3 regions of the Lysinibacillus sp. NPDC097279 genome follow, and region 3 is predicted to be linked to each of the others. Evidence: riboswitches for the same ligand, from Rfam matches in the RefSeq annotation. Region 3 holds a riboswitch; each other region holds the start of a gene.
What was found. A riboswitch is a leader RNA that binds a small molecule or an ion and turns the genes downstream of it on or off. The one in region 3 is predicted to bind cobalamin.
Positions count from the first base shown of each region.

Region 1: another riboswitch for cobalamin. It lies ahead of ACIQ1H_RS05665 (ABC transporter substrate-binding protein); the one in region 3 lies ahead of ACIQ1H_RS03680 (energy-coupling factor ABC transporter permease).
Region 2: another riboswitch for cobalamin. It lies ahead of metE (5-methyltetrahydropteroyltriglutamate--homocysteine S-methyltransferase); the one in region 3 lies ahead of ACIQ1H_RS03680 (energy-coupling factor ABC transporter permease).

Region 1 is NZ_JBIWDA010000001.1:1,107,562-1,115,835, forward strand. Features, by position in the region: gene ACIQ1H_RS05655 (hypothetical protein) at 139-912, shown strand; gene ACIQ1H_RS05660 (GTP-binding protein) at 1,102-3,039, opposite strand; cobalamin riboswitch at 3,220-3,405, shown strand; gene ACIQ1H_RS05665 (ABC transporter substrate-binding protein) at 3,632-4,615, shown strand; gene ACIQ1H_RS05670 (precorrin-3B methylase) at 4,669-5,343, shown strand; gene ACIQ1H_RS05675 (DUF2243 domain-containing protein) at 5,606-6,100, shown strand; gene ACIQ1H_RS05680 (cytochrome c oxidase assembly protein) at 6,090-6,914, shown strand; gene ACIQ1H_RS05685 (phospholipase A2 family protein) at 7,217-7,771, shown strand; gene ACIQ1H_RS05690 (hypothetical protein) at 7,784-8,020, shown strand; gene ACIQ1H_RS05695 (class I SAM-dependent rRNA methyltransferase) at 8,109-8,274, opposite strand, start outside.
Region 2 is NZ_JBIWDA010000001.1:1,541,343-1,549,616, forward strand. Features, by position in the region: gene ACIQ1H_RS07765 (DUF7010 family protein) at 1-147, shown strand, start outside; gene ACIQ1H_RS07770 (alpha/beta hydrolase fold domain-containing protein) at 223-1,149, opposite strand; gene ACIQ1H_RS07775 (hypothetical protein) at 1,548-1,706, opposite strand; gene metE (5-methyltetrahydropteroyltriglutamate--homocysteine S-methyltransferase) at 2,093-4,387, opposite strand; cobalamin riboswitch at 4,570-4,748, opposite strand; gene ACIQ1H_RS07785 (VOC family protein) at 4,944-5,306, shown strand; gene ACIQ1H_RS07790 (methyl-accepting chemotaxis protein) at 5,347-7,041, opposite strand; gene ACIQ1H_RS07795 (C40 family peptidase) at 7,606-8,274, shown strand, end outside.
Region 3 is NZ_JBIWDA010000001.1:760,859-769,132, forward strand. Features, by position in the region: gene ACIQ1H_RS03660 (S8 family peptidase) at 1-1,854, opposite strand, end outside; gene ACIQ1H_RS03665 (energy-coupling factor ABC transporter ATP-binding protein) at 1,939-2,811, opposite strand; gene cbiQ (cobalt ECF transporter T component CbiQ) at 2,808-3,581, opposite strand; gene ACIQ1H_RS03675 (energy-coupling factor ABC transporter substrate-binding protein) at 3,585-3,857, opposite strand; gene ACIQ1H_RS03680 (energy-coupling factor ABC transporter permease) at 3,859-4,605, opposite strand; cobalamin riboswitch at 4,748-4,931, opposite strand; cobalamin riboswitch at 5,190-5,369, shown strand; gene ACIQ1H_RS03685 ((2Fe-2S) ferredoxin domain-containing protein) at 5,507-5,878, shown strand; gene cobJ (precorrin-3B C(17)-methyltransferase) at 5,882-7,558, shown strand; gene ACIQ1H_RS03695 (sirohydrochlorin chelatase) at 7,573-8,274, shown strand, end outside.

The DNA.
Region 1 (8,274 bases), 350 kb from region 3:
CATTGGTACATTGTTTGATGCTGCTTGATGAATGATAATGATTAGCTGAACGACGGATTTCCTCTCAAAGCAGGAAATCCGTATTTTTATGTGATCGCAACATTTGTTTTGAAAATATGTACGAACTGAGGTGCACGTATGACGAATATTCATGTATGTACAACACAAGAAAAGCAATATGTAGATATGAAGATTTGTAAACTATCACGCGTTGAAGTTGCCAAGCAGCCTAAAACTAGAATGGTCATTGAAGCTCTTGTCGATCAGTTTTTAGCATCAGGACTTATTCGTAACGATCGTTTATTTAATCAAATATTCTTTAACAAAGATATCATTTGGATTCAAAATGAGGTATATGAGGGATGCCTTTTTGCTAAAGCAAGCGTGGCGGACGAGCTCAAAACGAAAAAGAACGGCTTTATGATGTACATGCCAACAAATCCAATTGTTTATGAGGTCAATGGTGAGGCGTATCATTTAATAACACGTATTGATTCGATTCGTGCAAAACCAAATTTAGATAGGCTGAATATAGAGCCGAAACCGATTTTAAGTGCTGCGCGAGTCAATGATTTACTATGCTCAATGGTTATGCGTTTTTATATTACTTATTTAGAAGATTTATCGTTAGTCGTTCATACAAATCAAGATACTAATAAAATATTAGATTTAACAAAATATGTAAAATATGAATACGAACACTTTCTTGAAAGTGTGAAAGAATTAAATGACTATCATTTAAATTGGCACCCACGAGGCAATGGTCATCAATTATTGCTTCAACTGATCGAGCAATTACAAATTTTAAAGAGTAAACCTGGCACGGTTCTTGTTGATTTTACGAATAGTAATGGTTATGTAATTGTGGAATCGGCAAATAGCTTTGTTGCGAAAGTAAAGAAAGCTTTATAGGAAATATAAAAGGCATCGAGATGTTCTCGATGCCTTCAGTTATTTTTATGGAGAATAATATTGATAGATATTGCGGATAACTTTTGAAAACGCCGGTAAAAGCCTAGGAATCGCCGATAGCACCATTGAAAACGCCGATAAACCACTAAAAAGAGCTGTGGTGCTATAGAAATGTGTGTAGTTGCTTAATTACAAGCAATGCATCGCTTCTTTTGCGTCATACCAAGGAACTGAATAGCCCTTACCTTTCGCACAAAAAATACTAGACGATGAATAGTCGGGATCTGCCTGTTTATTGTAATTGATGTGCGCTATTACTTCTTCACTATTATGGCATTTATCATAGCCATCAAATTGTAACGATATTGATCCTTTGCCATTCGTGTAAGCAGCGAAAGTAGTACTATAATGCATAAATGTTGCAACAGGAACGCGTCCTGTTAATGTTACTTGTTCCTCTGTTAAGACGGGTGCATCAAATGTACCGTCTGCTTGCTGGATATCGTTCATCATACGACCGATAAATTCATTCGATGCTTTTAATTTGAAGCGATAATATGGTTCAAGTACGATATTTTCAGCTTGTTCCAACCCTTGTCGAAGTGCACGGAAAGTTGCTTCGCGGAAATCGCCTCCCTCTGTATGTTTGATATGGGCACGTCCTGTCAAAAGGGTGAAGCGTATATCCGTAACGGGGGAGCCTGTTAAAAGACCGTGATGCTCTCGCTCAAATAGATGTTTTTCAATTAGTCGTTGATTGCCAACTGATAAATCATCAGCATGACAAGCGTTAACAAACGTGTTTCCTGTACCTCGAATATTTGGCTCCATTAATAGGTGTACCTCTGCATAATGTTTTAACGGCTCAAAATGACCGTATCCTGTTACAGTTGTTGCAATTGTTTCCATATATAAAATTTTAGGTTCACCAAAAGTAATAGTAAGTGAAAATCGATTTTTTAACACTTCAGCAAGCACTTCAAGCTGAATAACACCCATAATATGTACATGGATTTCTTGGAACTTCTCATGCCATACGACGCGCATCGACGGTTCCTCGGCTTCGAGCAAACGGAATACTTGTAATACTTCCTTTATATGCTGCTGCCCATCATACTGTACTTTAGCTTGTAAAGTCGGCACTAGCTCATATGGTTGAGGAGTCAGTGTACTACCTAAAATATCACCGATTTTTGCTAGACTTAGCCCCTTTACAGCGAAAATTTCTCCAGCTTGCACTTTTTGTGTTGTGACAAAACGACTTCCATTATATAAGCGGATTTCAGTTACTTTTTCAGTCATATCACCAAATGTAAAGTCTTGGCGTGTATGTAAAGTTCCTTCTAAAGCTTTGATAAAGGTTAAACGTTGCATGCCATCATGACGGATTTTAAATACTTCACCTTGAAATGGTCGTTGATGGTCGAATTGCGTTTCTGTAAGTAGGGGTAGCTGTGATAAAAATTCTTTTATTCCAATATCCTTTAATGCAGCACCAGTAAAGCAAGGAAATGCTTGCTCTTGTTTAATGAACTTTTGTAACTGCAATAGGCATGTTTGTGCATCGAGAGTTTCTGTCAAAAAGGCATCGAATAGTTGTTCATCACGCTCAGCTAGCCACTCAGCAATGTGGTTTGGTACGTAATCTGCACACAATGGATCGTCGATTAAAAGTACGTGCTCCGAACATTCTTTTTGAAGCTGTCCCATAACGGCACCCACATCAGCACCCTCACGATCTATCTTATTTATAAAGAAGAAGGTTGGTACGTTATATTGGCGTAGCAATTGCCACACTGTTTCAGTATGAGCTTGTACACCTTCTACAGCGCTTACGATAATGATGGCGTAATCCATTACACGAATTGCGCGTTCCATTTCAGGTGAAAAGTCGACATGCCCAGGCGTATCTATTAACGTATAGATATCACTTCCAATTTCCATCCGCCCTTGTTCGGCAAAGATGGTAATGCCACGAGCTTGCTCGATTGAATGATTATCCAAAAAAGTATCTTGATGATCGACTCTTCCGCGCGTTTGAATACTATTCGTGTGGAAGAGTAGTTGTTCACAAAAGGTTGTTTTTCCTGCATCGACATGTGCGAGCACACCAATCGTTTTATACATAAAAAATCCTCATTTCTATTTTTCCTATACGCTCATTGTAACAGATTCAGCTAAAAAACATTTCGTGTTTAATAGTGCTCGTTCATGTTAAAATAGTAGTAAATAATTCATAATTATTAGTTATGGATTTTTTTGTGTGATTGAAAACAAAAACTAGTTCTGCTAGGCTATTTTTATAACTTAATACTGCTATATATTGGTGCAAATGGTTTTTGCCATTTGCTTAAAAGGGAAATCGGTGTAAATCCGATGCTGTCCCGCAACTGTAAATGGGGAGTTTATACAACAGTCACTGTAGTTTAACTATGGGAAGACGTATAAATGTTGAACCTAAGCCAGGATACCTGCCAATATGTATTTTTTACTTAATACCACGAGGATGGGAATAGTGATTGGTTCATTAACCATTGTTTTTTCACTATGTCGCCCTCTTGGAAGCAAGAGGGTTTTTTTGTGTCTTTTTGAAGAATAGTAGCATGATGAGTTTTCAATTTATATTAAGAAAAGTCAAGAATAGCCCATGATCAGTAGCTAAGAAGTCTTTGATTTCTTACTATATAATGAAAAATTACAAACTAAAGGAGAAACAAACATGAAGAAATGGAAAGGCATGTGGTTAGTTCTTGCCATTGCACTATTAAGTATTTTAGGGGCATGTAGTGCAAAAAATGATTCACAAAGTGAAAACATCGAACCAGCACAAACAGGAGCAAAAGAAGTAACCATTGAAAATAATGAGACGACGCAAGTTTATAAAGATGCACCGAAAAAAGCGATTAGCTTAAATCAACACGTCACAGAAATAATGCTTGCACTAGGCTTAGAAGATTCAATGGTGGGTACTGCCTATTTAGATGATAAAATTTACGAACCTTTACAAGCAGCTTACGATAAAGTACCAGTGATAGCTGAGCAATACCCGACAAAGGAACAAGTCATTGATAGTGAAGCAGATTTTTTATACGCTGGGTGGAAAAGTGGTTTTAGTGAAAAGGGTGTCGGTACACCAGAAGAATTAGAGGCACTTGGTATTCACACCTATTTACATACTTCTTCAAGTATTACAAAACCAACATTAGACGATATTTTTACGGATATCCGTAATATCGCAAAAATCTTCCGTGTGGAAGAGCGCGGTGAAGCATTGATTGAACAGATGACAAATGATGTTGATGCTGTACGTGCAAAGTTACCAAAAGAGGATAAAGAATTACGTGTTTTAGTTTACGATAGTGGGGATAAGGAAGTTTTTACAGCGGCACAAAACTTTATGGATGAACTTGTCACAGTCGCGGGCGGTCAAAACATTTTTGGCGATGTCGAATCGGGCTGGACAACAGTTTCGAAAGAAGAAACTGTTGAACGCAATCCTGAAGTGATTGTCGTAATTGATTATGGTTCCCAAACTGCAGAAGACAAAATTAAATTCCTGAAAAGTGACCCAGCATTAAAAGAAACAAATGCTGTGAAAAATGAGCGCTTTGTCATTTTACCACTTTCAGCCGCTTCAGAAGGGGTTCGAGCTGCAGAAGCTATTGAAATTTTAGCAAAAGGTTTTTATCCTGAAAACTTTTAAATAACAATCAAAAGAGCTAGCTATTTGCTAGCTCTTTTTCATAAGGAGCACAAATGATGAATGCCTTTCATTCGAATATACCAGATCGAACATTTGAAAAACTAAATGTTAATGGAAACTTTACACGCCTTGCAGTAAGTCCAGGTATTATCAATAAGCATTATACACCAGCTCAATTTCAAAAAATTGCAGAGATTGTCGGTGAAAGTGGCGCAATTAAATATTCAGCTTCCTATAGTATTCTTTTATCTGTCCCAACTAAAAAAGTAAAGGAAATTATCAATGAGCTTCAAGCAGTGGGCTTATATATTGCTAAGCAAGGTCCCATCGTCGCGATAAAAGCTTGTGATTTTTGTGATGGGGATAAAATGGATGCGGCTGAAATAACAGAACAACTATACGAAGCACTACAGGAAGAAACTGTACCGTCTAGACTACGGTTAAATATTAATGGCTGTGCGTCTGCCTGCTATAATGCTGTATATGATGATATTGGACTTGTTTATCAAAAGGATAGCTTCGATGTTTACTTAGGCGCCGTGCCGATGGGGGCCCATGCAAAGGCGGGTACACTATTTGCTAAAAGGGTGTCAGTACAAAAAATAGAAAGCTTTCTAAAACAAATCATTGAGCTGTATCAGAAACATGCCCGCCCAAATGAACCTTTCTATAAGTTTTATCGTAGAACAAATAGCGCCGAATATTGGCAAGCATTAAAGGGAAAGTGATTCAACTTAGTTTATTTCTGCTTAGAACATAAGTTTCACAGCTTAATAGAGATGATGTGGAATTTCTGCATATACGAAGAAGAGAGCTAGCTAAATGCTAGCTCTTTTTCAAATGGTAAACAATATGAGCCAAGACAGCATTTAGTTGTGCAGTTTAATGTTTTTATGGGGAAGTATAAGTCTGAGCGAATTGTAAATTAGATTAAAATAATCAAAAATAGGGAAAGATAAGGACGGCAATCTAAAAATAGGGGGCGAAGAAATGACGACAATAAACGCTCATAAAAACAAACAAGTTTATGTAAGTCGTAATTTACTGTCAGGGTTTTTATTTGGGATAGGTCTAGTAGCTTTTATAGACGAGACTATTTTTCATCAACTATTTCGCTGGCATCATTTTTATGATAAGTCGACAACGGATATTGGCTTAATTTCTGATGGGATATTCCATGCGATTAGTTGGTTTGCAACTATCGCAGGATTATTTTTACTTGCAGATATTCGTCGTAAAAGTGGTTTTTGGTTGAAGAGATGGATGGGTGGTTTGATGCTAGGAGCAGGCGGCTTCCAATTATATGATGGGATTATTCAACATAAACTAATGCGAATACACCAGATTAGGTATGTAGAAAATGTCATCATCTACGATATCATTTGGAATGTCATTGCAGCTATTATCCTCATTATAGGACTTTATCTTACCGTTCGCACTAGCAACAACAAAATAAAAGCAGAGGCTATTACTAATGAGCGCTAACCATCATCAAATAGCCGAGGGTAGTCATAGTCAAAATCTTTTCGGAATAATACATCCTCAACTAATTTTTCTTATTGTATTTATTACTATATTATTATTGTATATTTTGGCCGCAGTGATGACGAATCGTAAATATAAAAAATGGCCCCATTATCGTATTGCAAGCTTTATTTTAGGGGTTTTATTGGCGATTCTTGCTGTTGTGGGTCCTTTAGCGAATCGTGCTACGATAGATTTTACAGCACATATGTTTAGCCATTTACTTTTGGGTATGCTAGCACCGTTACTTATTGCTCTCGCCGCACCAATGACCCTATTACTTAGAACTTTAAGCACCCGATTAGCGCGGAAACTTTCAAGTATTCTAAAAAGTTGGCCTGCAAGGATACTTACGCATCCAATAATCACTTCCTTACTGAATATCGGTGGTCTTTGGATATTGTACACGACTAACCTATATTCATTAATGCACGACAATAGTCTAATACATCTATTTGTCCATTTCCATGTATTCATAGCAGGCTATCTATTTACAATTTCTATTATCTATTTTGATTCTGTAAATCACAGGAAATCCTTTATATACAGGGCCATTGTCTTAATTATTGCATTAGCAGGACATGGAATATTGTCTAAGTATATTTATGCTCAACCTCCTAAAGGAGTTCCGATAGAACAAGCAGAAATCGGAAGTATGGTTATGTACTATGGTGGAGATGTAATTGATGCCATAATAATTTTTATCCTTTGTTTGCAATGGTATAAAGCAGTAAGACCAAGAAATCATGAACTGCCAACAGTAAAGGCACATTAACAGTGAATCAAAGAAAGAGTGACTCTAGCGGAGTTACTCTTTTTTAGTGTAGTTTTTGATGTTTCTATTATTGAGAATTTTTAGTTCAGTTATTAAAATAAAAATATAATCATGTGGTTAAATACTATCATAATGGTTCATTTTCATAACTCTAAGTTTTGTCCTCCATTTTCGCTAGGCGTTTTCCATGAGCATCCAGATTTTACTCGAACAGCTAACATTCTAATATCCCAGTCTAGCCTTTTGATGAGCCATAATAATGGTATTTTACCTAATAAAATATCGAAAGGGGTTAAGATTAGATGAAAAAAATAGGTTTGTCCTTTGTTGCAATGTCAGTTTTAGTTTCTTCACTCTTTTTTGGGGATGGTACAAAAGTTTTTGCAACGACAGGAGAAGAGTCATCTTTGACAGATAAAGATCTTTTAAATGCTGGTGAACAGTTAGAATCTTATATTTATTATGAGGACGGAAAACCGTTTGTTAATATTGAAAAAGTAAAATTAGATGGCTTAGCAGAGGAATATATTGAAATTAGTTTGATGGTGAATCACATTAGTAAGAGTTACGCTAACTATCAAGCAAACACTACAATGATTACAAGAAAAGGGTTACCTATTTGGGGGAATTGGTGTGGTCCTGGACATGGTTCTGGCCCTCCACAAGATGTATTAGATAGAGGTTGTCAAATACATGATATGTGCTATGAAGATAAAGGGTATTTTAGCTGTTCATGTGATTGGGAGCTTGTCGCTTATATAGATAGAAATTTTCATAGAATGGGACTTAAAGAAAAACTAATTGCTTCTGCGATAAAAATATATTTTAATAAAAACTTATGTAATCCGTTGAAATAAGGAATGGTTAAAATGGTGAAAGCATTAGCTGTAAGTACGATTATTATTTCTTTATTACTTTGGGTACCGAATATTGTGTTTCAAAAAGCATCAACTTTATGGATTTTCACGTTTGTATTATCAGGCATAGGTATTGTCTTAGCTGCATGCGTTAAATCTAAAATTTTAATTATAGGGAATATCATCACATTCTTAAGTTTTTTTATCCTAATGTTTTTAGGTTATATTTTTGTTTTTTTAACAAAGTAATGGATACTTGCTTCAAAAAAAGTAGACAAAGTTGAATAACTCGACTTTGTCTACAGTCTAATAGTGACTTGATGTAAGTCGCTCTTTTTTAGTTTAATTTTTCAATAAAAACAACTTTTAAGTAATTGAATTCAGGATGTTCACGTGGCACGCGGAAATCCTTTGGTAAACCGTATTCCTCAACGATTTTATAACGCGTATTTGTTTCTTTAAACGCTTGGTCAATAAAGCCTTTGAACTTTTTCATGCCAAAG
Region 2 (8,274 bases), 780 kb from region 3:
AATTATCGATATAGTTCAATTTTTATTTGTTTCGCTATTTTAATAAGTATACTTTTCTTCCATTTAAACATAATTTTTGTCCCACTAATCGTAGAAATCGGTGTGCTATTCTTATTTTTCATGTTGCAAAAAGAAATAAAAAACTAGTCTAAAAAATCAGACTAGTTTTTTATCTACCTAGTAATGCTAAAAGCAAGGCGCCGATCTCTACCAAATGCTTTCTTAGTTCCTAATTATATTAATAATCTTCTGATGAGCATCTTTGGCTTCAGGGGTTGGCATTACAACAAACACATGAATCATTTTAGGGTAAACATAGGTAGTGATTGCAATTCCTTGTTCTGTTAGTTTTTCGTCAAGTTTCATTGCATCTGGATATAAAGCTTCGTGTGTTCCAATAAAATGAGTAATCTTCCCAAGTCCTTTAAAGTCACCGTAAATCGGACTAAACAATGGGTCGGTTAAACTTTTATCAGCTGCCCATATTTTTGTAATTACTTGCATTCCCTCACGAGCTAAGAGAGGGTCCTTTTCATCATATTCAGGTATAAGAGGATTGCTCAAACTCATATCAACACATGCAGACAATAAAATAATATCTTTCGGCTGAGGCAAATTCTCGTTCTTTAAAAGTTGCGCCAAACCAAGTGCAATATTTCCGCCAGCCGAATCTCCCATAATAGTCAATTGGTGAGCACTTTCAATAGTTCCAATAATATCTTTATAAAGGCTGAGGATTTTCGGATAGGTATCCTTATAGTTATAATGAGGTACTTTAGGATAAATAGGAGCAATTATTTTTGCATCTAACGATTGCGCCATATTATCCATAAATAGCCAGTGTAAATCTAAAGGCTGACTCGTCCAAGCACCACCATGTAAATAGTAAATAACTTTTTGATTCGAGGACTTTTGATCATTTAATGTAAAGACTTGCATACCCTCGAATGACAGCTCTTGAATATCACTTGAAAATTTAACATCTTCTCCAATAACATAGGGTTTTGTATTTTCAGTACCCCTTTGCTGAAGGAAGCTTTCAGTGTTTTCGATAGTAGAAAAACTCTTTTTATTACCTTGGGAAGTTATCCATTTTTCAAATTGAATACTTTCTACAGAACGTTCTCCATTATAAGTTTCTACGCTCATATTGTATTTCACTCCTTTAAACATTTTATTGTTCATTTACATAACACGACTTGTTTGATAATCCATCACTATTAGAAGGCTTGATTGAATAGAAGGCCTGAAGATGGTATTCAATTAAAAACACGTTGGTTGAAGTGTCATAATCCATTTAGTTTATGCAATTGTATCATACATTTTTACTAATTATTGGACTTTATTACAATTATAGAATAGAAAGTCAGATACTCAAAAATGAATATTATACTAAGAAATGTTAAGACATACATGAAAAAGCTACGAATGTTGTATCAACATTTCGTAGCTCTCATGTAAACATTATTTATATATGCTTATAGGTCATTTTTCAAAAGTCAGTCACAGTATTCTTTCGTAATAATAGATACACTGCTCACTCAACTTCATTCATATGCCTTATCTGTTTGTTCTTGCTTCTTTTTCAAATACTCCGCACGTATTTTTTCAATTTGCTGCTTTTTATCAAATTTGGCAGGCTTGTTTTTTTCATGATACTTTGCCACAGCTACCTTACCTTTAGTATCCAATTGATATTTCCCCAATTTGTTCACCTACTTTTCTTATCCTTAAAGAGAATTAATTCACCAAATATACTATACCTTATTTTACTGAGGTAAACCTTATTATGTACTGATAATCTTGCATATATCGGTAAAAACATTAAAAACTTTCGATTTCAAAAACTTTTAAGATCTTTACTTGCATCTACTTTACATGTTCTATCACTAATAAAAAAATGTCTTTTCGCTCCTGTAACCATCTTTGCATCCCTAGTCGTACCAATTATTAAAAGACTATCCTTATGAATCTTAGAGTACCATAACCAATTTTAAATAAAAAAATCCCCTGAGCATTTTTGCCTTTCAGGGGATTTATTTTAATAATGACGCTTATAAGGAAAAGTAATGTTTTTTCTTATACTATATAATTAAAAAGTTGATTGCTGTACTTGTTGACGTAATGTTTTGGCAGCAGTAACCATATGTGCTAGTGCTGCAACTGTTTCAGGTTCTTTTCTTGTTTTTAAACCACAATCTGGATTGACCCAAAATTGATTTTTGGATAATACTTGTAGGCTATCCTGCATGATACGTAACATTTCTTGTTCACTCGGCACACGAGGGCTATGAATATCATAAACACCCAATCCTATCCCTTTTTCATATGGATTGATTTGCAGCGATGCAATAAGCTCTCCATGACTGCGTGACGTCTCGATAGATATAACGTCAGCATCCAGTGCACTAATTGGCTCGATAAAATCATTGAACTCACAGTAACACATATGTGTATGAATTTGTGTTTCATCCTTTACACTAGCCGTAGCGAGTTTAAATGCATTCACTGTCCAATCTAAATATGCTTCCCAATGCTCTTTACGTAAAGGCAAGCCTTCTCGCAATGCAGGTTCATCGACTTGAATAATAGAAATGCCAGCCGCCTCTAGTGCCTCAACCTCTTTCCTTAGTGCAAGCGCAATTTGATAGGTCACCTCTTTTCGTGCAACATCGTCACGTACAAATGACCAGTTTAAAATGGTAACTGGGCCTGTTAACATCCCTTTTACATAGCGATTTGTTAAACTTTGTGCATAGGCCGTTTCTTTCACTGTCATCGGCGCTTCCCATGCAACATCACCGTAAATAATCGGTGGTTTTACACAACGAGAGCCGTACGAAACGACCCAAGCTTTTTCTGTAAAAGCGAAGCCTGTTAGTTTTTCACCAAAGTATTCCACCATATCTGTACGCTCAAATTCACCATGCACAAGTACATCAATATCTAAATCTTCTTGTATAGCAATCCACCTTTTCGTTTCTTGTGCGACAAAGTCAGCATATGCTTCATCTGAGATTTGTTTTTTACGCCATGCATTTCGCGTGCGCTTCACTTCATCAGATTGAGGGAAACTTCCAATCGTAGTCGTAGGGAATAGTGGTAGTTGCAGTGACTGTTGTTGAATAAGCTGACGACTATTAAAATCATTTTGACGTTCAAAATCCTCTGACGAGACCGTTTGCATTTCTTGTTGAACTGCCTGATTATTTCGTACGGGATGTTTCTTTAATGCATCAATTGCTTTCATGCTTTCAGAGATTGTGTGATTTGATGTGTGGTTTTTTTCTTTTAAATATTTAGCCACCTCTGATATTTCAGCCAATTTTTCATCAGCAAATGCAAGTGCATTTTTCAAGACAGGGTCTAGCTTTGTTTCAAGGGCGGTCGAAATCGGCACATGCTGTAAGCTACATGACGATTGAATCCATAACTCTTGGACACTAGCCAACTGTTCGATTGCCTTAATCGTTGTACTTACCTCTGCTAAATTTGCTCGCCAAATATCTCGTCCGTTAACAATACCTATCCCCAATACTTTATCCTGTGGAAAACCAAATTGGCGTAGTGCCTCCATATTTTTTGTATAGCCATGAACAAAATCTAAGCCAAATCCTTGTACAGGAAGTTCAATTAGTGTGTTATAAGCTGATAACGATTCAAAATAAGTTTGTAGCATAATATTGGCCTCTGGAACAGCGGCTGCTAATTGTGTATATATTTCTTGCACTAGTTTGACCTCAGCCTCTTCTAAAGTGGAGACTAATGCAGGTTCCTCTAATTGAACCCAGTCAGCACCAGCTGTAACGAGTTCTTGGATTACCTGCGCATAGAGTGGTAGTAATGCTAAAATAAAGGCAACTTGTGATACTTTATCGTAACCTTTTGTTAGCTTGCAAAATGTATATGGTCCGATTAGCGTTGGCTTTGCAGTAATGCCAAATGCATCTTTAACCTCAAGGAAATCTGTAAGTATTGTATTCTCTGTTAATTGTAGTGTTTGTCCTTCATATTCAGGTACAATGTAATGATAATTTGTGTTAAACCATTTAGTCATTTCACTAGCAACCGCTTCTTTATTTCCGCGCGCTACCGCGTAATACGTTTGTAAATCAACCTTTCCACCTTGCCAGCCAAAGCGCTTTGGCACCAAACCAAACATCATCGCTGTATCAAGCATTCTGTCATAGCGTGTAAAATCCCCTACAGTGACAATATCTATTCCGCTCCGAAGCTGCTTATCAATACGTGCAAGACGGATTTTTTTAATTTGTTGTAAGAAATCTTCTTCTGTAAGTTCATTTCTCCAAAACGCCTCTAATGCCTTTTTCCATTCACGGTCTTCTCCTATATATGGATAGCCTACTACAGTTGTGGTATACGTCATGTTACATCTCTCCTCGAATTAAAATAAAAAAAACCATCTTCCTTTTCGGAAAATGGTAGTTATTGTAAATCTAATTAGCTATGACGAAGCGATACGATAATGTATTAATTGTCGTATATATTCGTTAGTCGCACAGTGCCAATTCGGTCACATCTCACCACCTATTTCCACGTAGGTTATTTGGTGTGTACTAGACATTGGCAGGTCTCCTGGCTTCTCATCAACACGCCTCACAGCCTTCCCAGTTCCCCAGTGGCATTTGTGATTTACTCCGATTTACAGTTGCGGGACAGCGTCGGATTTACACCGACTTCCCTTTTAAGCCAAACTTTCATTTGGCACCAACTCTTACACAATATTCAATTATGCTCTTACTATAGCATATATTTTTCTGAAAAGTATAACTTTTATAAAGTTTATACGCATATTTTCAGTAGATTGTTACATGAGGAGTAATTTAATTGATTCCAATATAATAAAAAATATACTAAAAAAGGTATTTTAAGAAATTTGTAGAATTATATAGTTATTACAAGAAATAGCGAGGAGGAATACTATGATTGTCGGTTTACATCATGTACAACTTACAATTCCTAAAGGCTCTGAGGAGCAAGGAAAAGCATTTTATTGCAATGTACTGGGGTTAAAAGAAATAGAGAAACCAGCATCTCTTAAAGGGCGTGGTGGTTTTTGGCTACAAGTAGGTAATCAAGAAGTACATGTCGGCACAGAAGATGGCTTTGATCGACTCACAACGAAAGCACATATTGCTTATCATGTAGAAGATGTAGCACATTGGAAAAGGATATTAACAGAACATCAAATAGAAATACTTGATTCTGTTGCAATTCCGCATTTCGAGCGCTTTGAATTTAGAGATCCTTTTGGTAATCGAGTAGAAATTATTCAGCCGATTTAAAATGAAAAAGCAGCCATCTTGCTAATGGCTGCTTTACTATTTATAATTTAAAGTGCTGAACTTCTTTGTTTAACTTCTCTGCCATCGATGCTAAATGATCTGTATTTTTTGAGATTTCATCCATCGTCGCGACCGTTTGATCGATTGTTGCGGTCGTTTGCTCTACCCCTGCGGCAGATTGCTCAGATATTGCTGCTATTTCATCGATAGAACGGTTAATTTGTTCCGTTGTTGTGGAAATACCTTGTAAGTTTTCTGTGATGCCTTGAATATTACTAAACATACTATTAACGGCTGAAGCAATTTGTTCAAAGGTTGTATTTGTAGTCGTAATTTGCTCTGTGCCCCTTTTTACTTCTTCATAGCCCGTTTGAAGTGATGCTGTAACGCCAACTGTTTCATTTTGAATACGTCCCACTATAGATGAAATATCCGTCACAGAATAGGATACTTGTTCAGCAAGCTTGCGCACTTCATCGGCCACAACCGCAAAACCTTTGCCTTGCTCCCCTGCCCGTGCAGCTTCGATTGCAGCATTCAATGCTAATAAGTTGGTTTGGTTGGCAATATCATCAATAACAGAAACTAATTTAGAAATTTCTTGTGATTGCCTATTTAAGCCTTCAACATTTGCAACAGCCTCTTGGACGATTTTATCAATAGCAAACATTTGCTGTGTTGAAGTATTCATTAAATGTTGTCCACTTGCTGTAAGCTGCAAAACTTCACTCGAATAGCCTTGTAAATCTTTACCTTGTATATTAGCCTGCTGAACATTTATTTTAAATGTCTCCATCATTTGAGCTAAGTCTCCAGCATTATGTGCTTGTGATTCAGAACCACCCGCTAATTCAAGCATTGTGAGGGCAATTTGTTCTGCACCTGTTTTCACTTCTAAAGAAGATTGTGCAAGTTGTTCACTGTTGGCAGCAACGTTCCCAGAAACCACATTTATCGAACCAATGATTTCATGGAGCTTACGATTTAATGCATTTGTCGATTGCACGAGTAAGCCGATTTCATCCTTCATTCTTTCAGGCAATGGAGGCTGACTAATATCACCATCTGCCATTTGCGAAATTTTTTGTACGACTGCTTTTATCGGATTGGCAATCATATGCGCTGATATGTAAGCGGTTACAATTGCGACGATAGTAGTGATTATACCTATCATTAAACCTATATTCATCGTTTGCTTCGATTGAGCGATCATCTCCTGCCCAAGCTTATTAATAGAAGCTTCTCTTGCACCTGCAAGCTCCTCGTACCCCTCTCTAATTTCTACTGCAAGACGATCAACAGAATTAAGGTTTTGAATAGCTGCTTCTATATTTCCTTTGTCATATTCAGCAAATACATCCGTTTGTACAAAACTTCGCCATTCTCTTGCTTTTTCAACCGTCTTCGATAAGCTTTTATCTGTCGACAATTCATTTAGTATTGTATTGTTTTCTTCTGCGATTTTAATATAATCATCAAATTCTTGTTTATATTTTTGATCTCCCGTAAGTACGTAGCTTTTCGCAGCAGTTGTTCGAACACTAATCGTGGATGATAACTTTTCACTGGCTGTTAACCACTGTAACTCTTTATTGACAATTTCCTCTCCAGCACTAATTACACGTTTATTGGCGAAAAAGCTATAGGTGTTAAAACAAGCGATGAAAAATACTACAATAAAAAATGCACTAATAATTTTAGCTCTAATTGTTTTGAACCTAAGTTTTTGTAACATACTATTTTCCCCTTTCGTTCGTGAAATTATTTAAATTTCTACTATTAAACAACATTTCCCGTCAACTTTTGCGGCAACGTATTCATCTATTTCTACCTAAATATAACATATATTACCTATCACACCTATGACTCTAACTATGTATTTCACACTTTTTAATAAGCAAAAAAATCCCCATAATACGTGCTTTTATAAGTATTCTTCCACTAATAAAGTTATTTTTATATCATTCCTTACCCTTATTTTGATTTCTCTATTTGCACATTGCCTACAAGCTTTTCAATATTATCGAGGTACATTATTTTTATTACTATATTTTTAAAAAAATTGGGTTGGCATGCATTGTTAGCCGTATGTTTCACAGGTTTTATTTATCAAACTGAAACATTTGTAATGAAACTGTAAATTCAAGCGATAAAGCCTTTTATATCAAGGTTTACAGATATGTCAATGCTCACTGTGGTAACATTTACCTCACAGAAGCCCTACTTTTTCATGCTACGATTATTGCAACAGCAAGCAAACAGATATGATTTTACTGCTCGCTTACAGGAGGTAAAAAGTATGAAAAAAAATTTTTTAAAAACTACACTAGCATTGTCGATTGGTTTGAGCTCATTTGGAATCGCTCAAGCATCCTTTGAACCAATCAAAGTGGAAGCTGCAACGACAAATGCACAACATAATGACCAAGCTGTTGCAGCGAAGGCAGATCAACTTATTCAAACAGGGAAAAGTTTAATTGGTAAGGCCACATACAGCAATTCAGTGTACAAGTCTACATATCCTTACAAGTTTTCTTGTGCTTCATTCATCATGTATATTTTTGAAAAAAATGGAGTTGATATTGGGACGTATAATGAAAACTATATGATTCAGCAAGGGACATATGTTCCTAAAAGCCAATTACAAAAAGGCGATTTAGTATTTTTCAAAAGTAAAAAAACAGGTACAGATCCCGACCATGTAGGCATGTACATTGGAAATAACAAAATTATTCATATGGCTGATTCGAAACAAAATATCGTCATTTCAGATATGGGCAGCAAACCTTATTATACTGACAACTATGTATCTGCACGCAGAGTATTACCAACATTACTATCGGCTAACCCTGCAACAAAAGGTGATAAAATTGTTGAAAATGCCTTAACTTATAAAAATAAAGTAACGATAAGCTCAATAAATAAAGAACAAAGCTTACGTTTTACAGCACCTGGTTTCGTAGAATAC
Region 3 (8,274 bases):
TTTTAGATAGATTTCCATTGATGCTGTAACACCTGGTATACCTGATAAATCAAATTTTAATGTAGATGGTTCAGTTACAGAAAAAGTAAAGTAATCTTTGTCGATTTGTTGATCCTCTGAAAGTAAAGTATAATTTTCCCCCGCCGTACTAAATGGGAACTGTTGAATATTATATGGACTGTCTATTGCTAATGAATCGATAGGTAATTCCTTCGTCGTTTCAGCTGTGAAAATGAAGTTAGAAGCACCTTTTAGGCTATAGCTTCCATTATAATCTTTGACGCCAATAAGAAGCGTTCCTGCTTGATCTGCTTTATAAAGGTAACCTTCTTGTTTTCCTGCGCGAACATCATTTACATTAATCGTTTCTGACTCATCTTTTTGACCTGTAGGGTAGAAGTATAGGTCAAATGCATAGTCATAGTAGCTAGCTCCTTTTAATGACAGTTGTGCATATTCACCTGCATCTAATTCAATTTTATACCATTTCCTTTCATCAGGTAGCTTGAACTCGCCTTTTTCGGTATTTTTACTATTTTTATCTAGCACTTTGGCATTGTTTAGACGCTCTTCATTTGTTTCAGAATAGCGCTTCGGTAGGTTGTTTAAATCGAAGTGTAATGCTTTAAATGGGTCGACGAGGCCATGTCCATAGGTGAGGTCGTAGCCTCTTTCACCTAAATCCTTTGCGGTCATTTCGAGTATTGCCTCTATTTCATGAGGCTTTAAAGTAGGATATTTTGATTTTAGTAGTGCAGCTACACCCGCCACAACAGGAGATGCCATTGAAGTCCCGCTAAATGCTGTGAATGAGGATCCCTTTTTTTCATCATAAACGGTACTATAAATTTCTTCTCCTGGCGCAACGATGTCCACTGATGGTCCATAGTTTGAATAGCTTGATAATTTATTGTGTTTATTTGTTGAACCAACGCTAATGACACCTTCGAAAGAAGCGGGGAAGGAGTAATGATCTGTTGAATCATTCCCTGCAGCAGCTACAATTGTAATGCCTTTATCGATTGCTTTTTGTACGGCTTCCTGCATAAGAGGGGACTCGCCGTAGCCACCGAGACTCATATTAATAACGTCGGCATTTTGTTCAATGGCGTGCAGTATGCCCTGTGCTATAACGAAATCATTTGCACTTTGTTTGCCGTTAAAGACATCGATTGGAAGAATCTTTGCTGCTGGGAAAACACCGTATCCACCAAACCCGTTATCTTTAGTAGCTGCAATAATGCCTGCTACATGTGTCCCATGGGGGTCAGAAAAGGTAGTATTGGCAGGTGTTGCAGCATTATATGGTGGAAGTATTTGAGACTTCAAATCTGGATGATTATAATCTACACCAGAATCGATAACTGCCACTTTAACCTCATGATTTCCTGCTAATGATAAAGCCTTATCAATTTGCAGTAAGTCTAAATGATACATATCTTTTTTCTTTGGATCTACAATCGTATTAAAGGAATAATACTTGTAGCTTGGAGATACACTTTTAACTCCGTTTTGCTTGCCATAATACGAAAAAGCCTCTTCTAATGTTACACCTTTTTTTAGTTGGACCACTTCGTAGCCTAATGAAGGAATCGATCGAATTACTTTTGAACCAATTTTACTATGTACGGTCTTAGCAAGGCCCGAATGTTTGACGATAATCGTATCGGGACTAATCCATTCGTTTCCTCCTGTTTGATAGTTGAACTGCTTTAATGCTTGCTTTTTTTTGCTAGCGAGCATACTTGTCACCAATTCTGGGTTCTGTGGTGCTTCAGCAAAGGCAGAAGCAGCAGGAACCATTAGTGCAGAACATGCTACGACAGCGATTGATTTCATCACCCAGTTTTTCAATTGTTTTCCCTCCTTGAGTAAAATATGACATTTCACTATTTATAACGGATGGATAAAAGAAAAGTTTCATTCCTCAATAAATTTTTATAAAATTGTTTGTAAATTGTTTGAGTGCCTGTCACCCAAATGCTCGATTAGTTTTTGTAAGTCTTCTTTTGAACGAGGCATCTGTATATTCTTATCAAAAAGATTTTTATTTTGCAGGGCGAGAGCTATGTCAAAAACCCAAGGTCGTTCAAGATGCGCTAGTTCAAGCAACTTCTCCTGATAGAACAATTCAACAGGATCCCCATTATAAATAACTTTACCAGCCTCCATCACAATTATTTGATCTGCCCATTCATAAGCCAAAGCAATATCATGGGTCGCCAATAAAAATGTTCGTTGCCCATTTTCTAATTTAGCTAAATAATGTAAAAGCTGTGCAGCATAATAATTGTCTAGTCCAGCAGTTGGTTCATCTAATAATAAAACAGATGGTTCCATTGCGAGCACACCTGCCATCGCCACACGTTTTTTCTGTCCGACACTTAAAAAATGAATCGGTTTCTCAAGTAATGATTCGACCTCTGTTTGTGCGACAGCCCAGGCGATTTTTTCCTCGATTTTTTCTTGTGACCAGCCAAGATTTAATGGACCGAAAGCGATGTCTTGCTTTACGGTACCTGAAAAAAGTTGATTGTCAGCATCTTGAAATACGATGCCTACTTGTTGGCGTAATGCTGATAATGCTTTTCTTGAATAGCTAAGTGCTTCGTTGCAAAAGGTAATATTGCCAGCGGTCGGTTTTAAAATCCCATTTAGATGCTGGAATAATGTTGATTTACCAGCACCATTATGACCGAGTAGGGCGATTTTTTTCCCCTTTGGAATTTGTAATGTAATATCTGTTAGTGCCTCAGTACCGTCTGCATAGGCATACGATAACTGTTGAAGCTCAAAATAAAGTTCAGTCATGAGAAAAAACCTCCATATAAGATGAGGAATAAAAAAATAATAACCATTCCAACCCAATTTTTCTTGCTGTATCGTACACTATCTTGCCAATAGACCGATTCGCCACCACGTGCCTGCATCGCATTATTAAGTTCGCGACTACGTTGAAACATTTCGGCAAACAAAGCTGCAATGAGCATGGAAATCGACCTAAGCCATTGCATTGGTGATTGATAGCCAAGGCGTGATTGTTGCGCAAGATGGATTTTTTGCATGCTATTTAAAAAAATGAAAATAAATCGATACGTAAGCTCTACTAACTCTACAAATAAAACAGGTAGACGCCATTGACGTAATACGTGGCAAATAGATTGGACCGATGTTGTTAATATTAAAAAGTACAAACAACTAATGCTACCTAGTACACTGAACAATAACTGCTGTGCTGTAATCAAACTTGCATTACCGATAAAAAAAGTCCAATGACTAAGTGAAAATGCAAAGGAATGTGCTGGTAGTATACTTGAATTTGGCGCAATTGAAATCAAAATAGATACTAAACTAGATAGTAGAAAAAAACCTGGTAACAATAGTAATTTTACATAATATGAAAAGGGGATTTTTGCGTATAAAATGATAAAAGCACTCATTACAATAAATGTAATGAGTGAAATAAGTTCATCTTTCACGATAAGCGATAATAGCAGTAACCCTAAGGAAAACGTCATTTTTTCTAACGGATGAACAGTCGCTAGTTTATTCATATAAGCATATTTATCAATGAGTAACATTGTTTAACCTTCCTTATGCTTGCCGCGCATATAGCCTACAAAATAGCCGATAAAGCCAGCACCAATCGCAGCCTGTAATACGAATAATAAGCTTTCGATTTCACCGCTTGGTGGCTCCCATAAGCTTTCAAACCATGGTTCATACTCTGCATTAATTTCACCGATTGCAGCTTCCGCTTCTCCGTCAGCACCACCAAATTCTGCACCCTTTTGTACGAAAAGGGGGATGATTGCTAAAAGCACAACGACAGCAAGTAGTAACATATTTTTCTTCATCTTAATGTGCCTCCTTTGCTGAGAAAACACGAAGAGCCTTTAATTCGCTCACGTTGTATTTTTTTAGGAAATTCATGACGATAACAGTTAAAATCCCTTCACTAATTGCGAGAGGAATTTGTGTTAAAGCAAAAATCCCTGCAAATTTTGTGAATGATGCCATAAAGCCTCCTACTTCAGAAGGGAAAGCTAGTGCTAATTGAACTGAAGTGACAACATAAGTACCTAAGTCCCCAAGCATCGCGGCAAAAAAGACAGCGATAGAAAATGAAAGACCAATTTTTTGAGAACCTTTAAAGACATAATATGCAATAATTGGACCTACAATCGCCATTGAGAAAGCATTTGCACCTAAAGTAGTAATACCACCATGCGCTAAAAGTAAAGATTGAAATAATAAAACGATTGTTCCAATTACGCTCATTGCTAATGGCCCGAAAAGAACCGTACCAAGACCAACACCAGTAGGATGTGAGCAGCTTCCTGTTACTGATGGGATTTTCAGTGCTGATAAAACGAATGCAAACGCACCTGATAAGCCTAATATCATTTTTGTTTCAGGATTTTCATCAATTGTTTTACGAATAGAACGCAATCCTAAAATAATAAATGGAATCGAAACGACCCACCAAAAAATCGCCCATTCAATCGGCAAAAACCCTTCCATGATATGCATGGCAAACGCTCGATTTGGTACTAGTAAAAAAGCTAGTAAGAAATAACTAAGTTTCCAAAAAGAAAATTTCAAAACCATTCCTCCTTCACAGTCATTTTCGAATGTAAGATGCGCAATAAAAAAAGCACTTCTCCGTCTAGGAAAAAGTGCATAGCTGAAAAAGCAAATACTAATGGTCATTTGCTAAGCCGCACACCTATCCTCGTAGGTTGAAACGATCACGATTTTTTCGGCAGGTCTCCTGGCTTAAGATCAACATTTTATAGGCCTTCCCGTCCTTTGGACAGTGACATTTTCTATAAAATTCCCTCATACAGTGGCGGGACCGCGCCGGACTTAAACCGGCTTCCCTTTTAAGCGAAATGTATACACTTCACACCGAAAAAAGATGAAATTGTGAGTTTTCACGAAGAAGTGTAACATGTTTTTCCAATCATTAGCTATTCTTTTTTTTTTTAAAAGATTTTTTAATAGAATTACATTCTAGAAAATTCAGATAAATGTAAGAGAGAATCAATCAAATTTAACGGAATATTTGTTGAAATTTTATTAAAAATCTAATAAATGAAAAAAGAAATGTTGAAAAGAGTAAAAATAATAGGCTATGATAGAAACAGTTTTATACTCTTTTTATGAATATTTCATTTCAAAATTTAATTATAAATCCATCATTAAGTGCTCGAAATACTTCGAGATAATAGGGAAATCGGTGTAAATCCGATACAGCCCCCGCTACTGTAATAGCTGATGAAATCGCAATGCCACTGGAAACTTGGGAAGGCGCGAAAGTAAGAGGAAGCTTAAGTCAGGAAACCTGCTTAGTTGATGATATGCAAACTTTTCGGAGGGAGAAGTGAAGCGAGAGCGGATACGTGTATATTCGTTTTTATTTTGGCTTCTATAAAACCTTTACTCTTCGATGTTGAGTAAAGGTTTTTTCTTTTTCCTAAAAGTCAATGAGGGGAGAACAGCAATGACAACTTGGAACTTAGAGGGCATGAAAACACATCTTTTTATTTGTAATGGTAGTAGTTGCATGAAAAAAGAGGCTGAGGAAATTACGTTGGCCATACGAGATGAAATAGAGAAATTAGCACTCGATAAGGAAATACATACAACAAGAACGCGTTGTAATGGCAGATGCAAAGATGCATGTGTTGTAATCGCGTATCCACAGGGAAATTGGTATCGTGTGCCAACAGTAGAGCATGGTAGAACGCTTGTAAAAGATTTAAACGATGATTCTTTACATAGTGAGCATGTGTTTACTTTGACAGAAGGTACGTTGCAGCGTACCCCGCAAACAACAGCCATAAAAGGCATCGACAAGGTGAAAGAGGGGTAGAAAATGGCGCAAAAAGGAAAGATTTTTGTTGTAGGCTTTGGACCTGGTGATTTCAAACATATTACAACCCGTGCTGTAGAGGCATTGCAACAAAGTGAATTTATTATCGGTTATAAAACATATGTTGAGCTCATTCAAGATTTAGTAAGTGCAAAGTCGATTGTGAGTACTGGCATGACAGAAGAAGTGTCACGTGCACAAGAAGCAGTTCGTCAAGCCGAGGCTGGAAATATTGTTGCGGTTATTTCGAGTGGTGACTCGGGCGTATATGGAATGGCTGGACTTGTATATGAAGTCCTCATTGAGCTTGGTTGGACGGAAGCAACAGGGATTGAAGTTGAGATTGTGCCAGGAATTTCTGCTATTAATTCTTGTGCAAGTTTGCTAGGCGCACCGATTATGCATGATTCATGCACGATTAGTTTAAGTGATCATTTAACGCCTTGGAATTTAATTGCAAAGCGTGTGGAAGCTGCGGCGATGGCGGATTTTGTTATTGCTTTATATAACCCTAAAAGTGGTCGACGTACACGTCAAATCGTTGAAGCGCAACGGATTTTACTAGAATATCGATCACCTGATACGCCTGTAGGGCTTGTGAAAAGTGCGTACCGAGATCGTCAGGAAATAACAATGACAACGTTAGCAGAGATGCTCGAGCATGATATCGGCATGTTAACTACAGTAATTATTGGCAATTCATCGACATTTTTCTATGACAATAAAATGATTACTCCACGTGGCTATCAGCGCAAATATACACTTGGAGATGAAAAACAGCCTTTACGTCCACATCAGCGTTTAAGAGAAGAAAATGAACCGTGGGCAATGAACCAAGAAACAGGTACCGCACGCCAAGACTTTGCGGCAGATCCCAATGCAGGACGTATGAAAAGTAGTATTGCAGTAGCACCTGCGCCTGTAACAGTACCAGAAAAATCATCATTGGAAATGGCAGCAACAGCACTTGCCATGGTGAAAGGAACAACTGTCACAAAGACAACAACAAAGTTAGTCCAGCAAAAAATGGAGTCGATTTTTGAACTTGCTGTTAGTCCAGGGGTAGCAAATAAATTTTTCACGCCACAGCAAATGATGACGTTAGCTGAAGTTGTGGGAGATGAAGGCACGATGGAATATACACCAGACCATCAAATTCATTTGAAAATTCCAACGACAGAGCCTGAGATGATTACTGAAAAGTTAAGAGCAGTAGGCTTTTTACTTGCACCAATAGGGGATGTGCTGTCATTAAAAGCCTGTGATTTCTGTTATGGCGAGAAGGCAGATTCAATTCCATATGCAGAGGAAATTCAAGATAAGCTTGGTGGATTATCGCTGCCTAAAACTTTAAATATTGGCTTTAATGGCTGTGGCATGGCGTGCTATCGAGCAGTGTTTGACGATATCGGTATCGTCTATCGAAAAAGTAAATTTGATGTTTTTATTGGCGCTAAGCCAGTAGGGCGGACAGCCCATGCGGCACAGCCTGTTGTAGAGGGGCTAGAGCCAGAACAGCTTATTCCACTTATTACAGACATTATTGAGGAATACAAGGCAAATGCACATCCAAATGAACGCTTGTTCAAATACTTCAAACGGGTGAAAAAAATACTGCATTTTACGTATCAAGATATGTCGTCAAAAATAAAAGTAGAGCCAGCTCCGTGCGGCGATTAGTGAGGAGATAAAAGATGAAAGCAATTTTATTTGTTGGCCATGGTAGCCGTTTAGCAGCAGGAAACGACGAGGTGCGCACGTTTATCGAGCAAATGACACCTCGAGTTGATAAAAGTTTTTTAGTTGAAACATGTTTTTTGGAGTTTGCCTCGCCTAACATAGAAGAAGGTATTACGAATTGTATAAACAAGGGTGCTACAGAGGTCCATGTAATTCCGATTATTCTACTTCATGCAGGCCATTCAAAAATGCATATACCTGCAGAAATCGAACATGCACGTGAACATTATCCAAACATTACATTTACCTATGGGCAAACAATCGGTATTCATGATGAAATATTTGCTATTTTAGAAGACCGCTTAGCAGAAATCGGCTTTAATACTGAGGAAGAACATAAGGATACTGCCATTTTATTAATTGCACGAGGTGGTAGTGACCCAGCTGCAAATGGTGATTTTTATAAAATTACTCGTTTGTTATGGGAAAAACTGAATGTTCCGTATGTGGAAAGTGCTTTTATGGGAGTGACAGATCCTCGTGTTGAAGAAGGCATTGAACGCTGCGTTAAACTAGGTGCGAAAAAAATTATTATGCTACCGTACTTTTTATTCACAGGTATTTTAATGGAACGTATGAATGGTATGTGCGAGCAATTTAATAAGCAATATCCTGACTGTGATATTCAAATTGCTAACTATTTTGGCTACCATGAA